2 regions of the Bacillus sp. FSL H8-0534 genome follow, and region 2 is predicted to be linked to the other one. Evidence: predicted binding sites of a transcription regulator. Region 2 holds the regulator's gene; the other holds the start of a gene.
What was found. The regulator Rex, encoded in region 2, represses fermentation and respiration genes when NADH is low (regulators of the CRP and FNR family bind a similar motif). The targets are predictions, from matches to a motif close to TTGTGAAATATTTCACAA.
Positions count from the first base shown of each region.

Region 1: MHH71_RS00070 (YwiC-like family protein) is a predicted target of Rex. The motif match lies at 1,355-1,372, and genes of this name have one in related genera.

Region 1 covers NZ_JBBOUC010000001.1:12,663-15,157, reverse strand. Annotated here, with positions in the region: gene MHH71_RS00075 (hypothetical protein) at 320-511, shown strand; gene MHH71_RS00070 (YwiC-like family protein) at 558-1,268, opposite strand; gene MHH71_RS00065 (ECF transporter S component) at 1,483-2,205, opposite strand; gene MHH71_RS00060 (ABC transporter ATP-binding protein) at 2,178-2,495, opposite strand, start outside.
Region 2 covers NZ_JBBOUC010000001.1:2,859,369-2,861,863, reverse strand. Annotated here, with positions in the region: gene MHH71_RS14515 (ABC-F family ATP-binding cassette domain-containing protein) at 1-490, opposite strand, end outside; gene MHH71_RS14510 (redox-sensing transcriptional repressor Rex) at 674-1,303, shown strand; gene MHH71_RS14505 (YdiK family protein) at 1,329-1,523, opposite strand; gene MHH71_RS14500 (CPBP family intramembrane glutamic endopeptidase) at 1,526-2,269, opposite strand.

The DNA.
Region 1 (2,495 bases), 2.8 Mb from region 2:
GCCTACTATAGCCATTTTCATTTCAATTGTCAAATCATATAAAGTGAAACTTTAATCAATTGAACCATTACTATCTGTAATAGCAGGGATAAAACATTTAAAACAAGTTATATTTTCTTTTCTAACGTTCATACTAGAAGTGTATGCAATAGAGTGGAACTTTAATCAGTGGGGGTTTTCTACATCCCCCACTGATTATTAGCCCGACCAATCGAGCTTTTACGGGCAGTTTAACTCCCACCTAACTTCTTTTCTTTCACCGAATTTTGAGGTAGGAGTATTACTGCCCACAAATAGCGGGATAAAGGAGTAATATATAATGAGCAAAAACGCACGTGGATATGTTCAAGATTCTTATCATTCTTTACATGAAGCAAAACAATCTTTAGAAAACGCATTACAAACAGTCGAAAAAAGTGATAATCGAGAACGTATAGAACAATCCTTACAGGCTGTGGAGCACGCCTTACAAAAATGTGATCATGCGGTTCATATTTTGGAACAAGAATAAATACATCCCATCTATTTACTAGATGGGATGTAACTCAAATGGCATACTAAAACAGTATTGCCGTGACAATTAAAAAATATACAGAATTAACGATTTCTAAAACCCCTACTTTTAAAATAGATATTTTCTTACCATATAATATAATTGCTCGAACTAGACTAGGTATAAAAACTAGAGAAAGCCATGGGTTTACTACAAACAATGCAACAGTTAAGAAAATGTGATATCCCCATGATACATAACGATATGTCGGGTTATTCTTTTCACGTATCATAGTTTTCACATAAAATGTACTACCTAAAAAGTATAAAAAAGAAGTTGCTGCAATCCAACATGCTGTTTCATCAATTGTTTTCATTGAAAAATAATAACTAATCAAACCGCCCGTGCAGAAAACAAGTATTGCACAAATATCATTTACTAAAGCTCGTTCCCTTTTTTGACGAGCAAAATATATATTCACAAAAAAGAGCGGAATCATAACAGCTGCGAGGAAAAGAATTCTCCACTCGTATAGTAAAGATAGTATACCGAAGACACATGCAATAATAAAATAAATAATTGCTGAATGTAAAAATGCTTTCTTTCGCGGTTGCTTCATGTACATTAAAAATGGATATGTTGCTAAATAGATAAATAACCAAGCGATAAAGAGTGGAATATGATAGAAAGTAGCTTTACCAAGTATTACACTAAGTATAAATGGAATCAGCAGCATCCCCCATGCACCGTGCTGCTTTGGAACAACTAGCTTCATGAATAAGGCATCTCCTCTTTGAATTTTTTCTCATTTACTATTATATAAAAAATCTCATATAAAAATCGAAGCATATTAAATCGATTTCTTGACATTTTTCACAATATAATATGTATGAAAAAATGCTTCTCACCAGTGGTAAGAAGCATGAAAGAGGCAAACGAATATGTAAGTCGCGACCCTACTTTATATTCTTATGCTTTATGATATGTACTTATGCTTTGTTTACTTGAGATAATAGCTCTTTATCATCATCTAAAATTCCATATTTCTTTTTAAACCTTGTAATAATTCTAATCCACGATGAGCTAAACAAAACAAGAAAAATTACATTTGAGAGTGCATGAGCTAGATCAAAGTAAAAACTTGCAGCGTAGTATGCAATAAAGTCTTTCCATGTTAATCCTTCTAAAAAGCCAAGTATCCCCCACAAGTTCATAATCCAGCCAAAAACAAAGCCGGCTATGAACCCATAGATGACTCTCCCCCATAACTTTCTCATTATAAATGTATTTCGAAGTAAACCAGCTATAAAGCCTATCATTCCCCAAGAAAACATTTGCCACGGTGTCCAAGGCCCCTGTCCTAAAAATATATTAGATACAAGTGCTGCCGTTGCCCCAATCATAAAGCCTGTTTCACTTCCAAAAACAATTGCAGATACAATAATAACAAAAGATGTTGGTTGTACACTCGGCATAATGGAAAACGGTACACGACTAACTGCTGCTATTGCTGCTAAAACAGCTACAATGACTATTTCACGTGAAACAAATGCTTTCCTCTCAAATCGTATATAAAAAGGTAACATGATAATGGATAATAAAAATAAACTACACCAAATATAATATTTATCTGTTACAAAAGAAGTAAAGAGAAGCGTACTTATTACAATAATGAAACTAAGCATTATGAGAGCAAAATATCGCTTGGACACGATTTGTACACATCCTCCCACGTTAATGCATAAGGTAATTGCTTGCGAATAAAACGATTAATAGATGTTGTATAAAAGAAATTATCACTAAAGAATTTCTTTGGTGTATCATCCATAATTACGTTCCCATCAAATAACATCATACAATGATCAACATATTTAGCTGCAAATTCAATGTCATGTGTTGCCATCACAATTGTTGTTCCTTCTTTTTGTAACTCTTGAAACAGCACACCTAATTTTTCTTTTTTTTCTGGATCAAGCCCTTTTGTCGGTTCGTCTAGTAATAA
Region 2 (2,495 bases):
TCGTTGTTTGGTGTGTTTCAACCGGAAAACCAAGTCCACTTAAAATGGAGCGAATATCAGCTTCATATTGATAACCACCTTGATCCTTGTAGTCTAACTGTAATTGATCATAATCAGCGAGTAATTTTTCGTACGTAGCAGCATTTGAAAAGTTCTCTTCCTTACCCATGTCTAGCTCTAACCTTCGAAGCTTCTTTTCCATTTGCTGCAGATGAGTAAAGACAGTAAGCATTTCATCCCAAATTGTTAAAGAAGTTTCTAAACCAGTATTTTGGGCCAAGTATCCAATTGAAACATCTTTTGGTTTTATAATTTCTCCACCATCGTGAGATAATTCACCGGCAATTATTTTTAATAATGTAGATTTTCCAGCACCATTTCGACCAACTAGTGCAATGCGATCTTTTGTTTGAACTTCCAATTTAATGTTTGCAAGAATTGTTTCAGCACCGTATAATTTTGAAAGCCCATTCACTTGTAATAAAATCAATGTTTTCACCTCAAATAATTTCTTAACTTTGCCATGTTTATATTTCTCAATCATACTAAAAATAGTGTATAGTTTAAAATAAGAGAGAAGTCTTCTCTCTATTATACAAGGAAAGTCATAAGTGCTAAACTTCTGTATTTGTTTTAAATCTGTGAACAAAGATAGGAAGAGAGGAGAGGTTATATGGATCAACAAAAGATTCCACAGGCCACTGCCAAACGATTGCCTCTATACTATCGATTTATCCAAAACTTATCTCTTTCTGGTAAGCAGCGTGTTTCATCGGCTGAATTGAGTGAAGCTGTAAAGGTAGATTCAGCAACAATTCGGAGAGATTTTTCATATTTTGGAGCGTTAGGGAAAAAGGGATATGGATATAATGTGAATTATTTACTATCATTCTTCCGAGAAACGCTTGATCAAGATGATATAACACGTGTAGCACTTATTGGAGTGGGTAATTTAGGGACCGCTTTCTTACATTACAATTTCACCAAAAATAATAATACAAAGATTGAAATGGCATTTGATGTCAATGAGGAGAAAGTTGGAAAAGAAATCGGAGGAATTCCTGTATATCATTTAGATGAATTAGAAGAGCGTTTAACAAATGATATACAAGTGGCAATATTAACAGTACCTGCTACTGTTGCACAGGCTGTAGCAGATCGATTGGCCGAAACAAATATACACGGAATTTTAAATTTTACACCAGCACGATTAAATGTTTCAGAAAATATAAGAATTCACCATATTGATTTAGCTGTAGAATTACAAACACTCGTTTATTTTTTGAAAAATTATCCACAATAAAACGCAGAGGAAATCCCTCTGCGTTTTATTGTTGCTTTTTCTTTGTAAATTTGACTAAGATAAGTCGAAGTGCCAAATTAAAATCAATTGTTGCCATAGCAGCAAACAGCAGTGTCCCAAAGTTCCAAATTGTATCTGTAACGTTCGTAATTGCGAAACGTGTAAAGACACAACCAAGAAGGAAATACAGTGCTGCCATGAACAATGGTGAGTTCCTCATATTTAAAATCCTCCGATAAATCCTTGCATTTTTTCTGCTTCTTTAATCATTTCTTGTATTTGTTCGTTACTTACCAGTACTTGGGCTATTGCAACTAATGTATTCATCGCAACATGTGCCATAATAGGAACGATAATTCGCTTTGTTTTTACATATAAAAAGGCGAATACAAGCCCCATGGAAGTGTATACCAATAAGTGTGTAAAATCAAAGTGAATTGCTGCAAATACAAGTGAGCTAATAATAGCAGCGATAAAGAAGTTGAATTTCTTATACAATGTACCAAATAAAATTTTTCTAAAGACAATTTCCTCTAAAATAGGCCCTATTATTGATATAACAATAAGGAACCATGGGGTGGTCCGTGCTATTTCCATCAAGCGAGCTGTGTTCTCAGATCCAGGTTTAATGCCCAATAAACGCATTTCGATTGTGCCTGCAATTGTTTGAGAAAAGAAAGCTAAAAAGAAACCGATAAAGATCCAACCGATTGTGGCAGGAATACTGGCGCGTTTTGTATCGAAACGACTTTCACGAATATCTGTTCGAAGTAGTAAAAGTACAATACATAATGCAATGAAAAAGCTAATAATTGCCCAGTGACCAGTCAGTAGCTGCATTTTTTCTTCTCTGGTGAACCCCCTATTATCATATAGTCCGGTTTTCAAAAGAAGCGGTAATCCAACAATACCTGATAATTGCATAAGAATGTATGTAACTATAATCCACCAATATTGTTTTTTCAAATTGGTTAACCATCCTTTCTAACTCTAGTTTATGAGATAAGGCGGGATAACATGTAAACATCCAGCCGGGGATACGTAATAACCATTCATATTATTATTTTTTTGTAAATCTTTCTTTGAAAATGAAATAGGAGACAGGAAAAAGCTGTACCTATAGAGAAAACAACTTATGGCATCTTCCATATTGTAACATACGATAAGTGAAAACGCTGATTCATATATATAA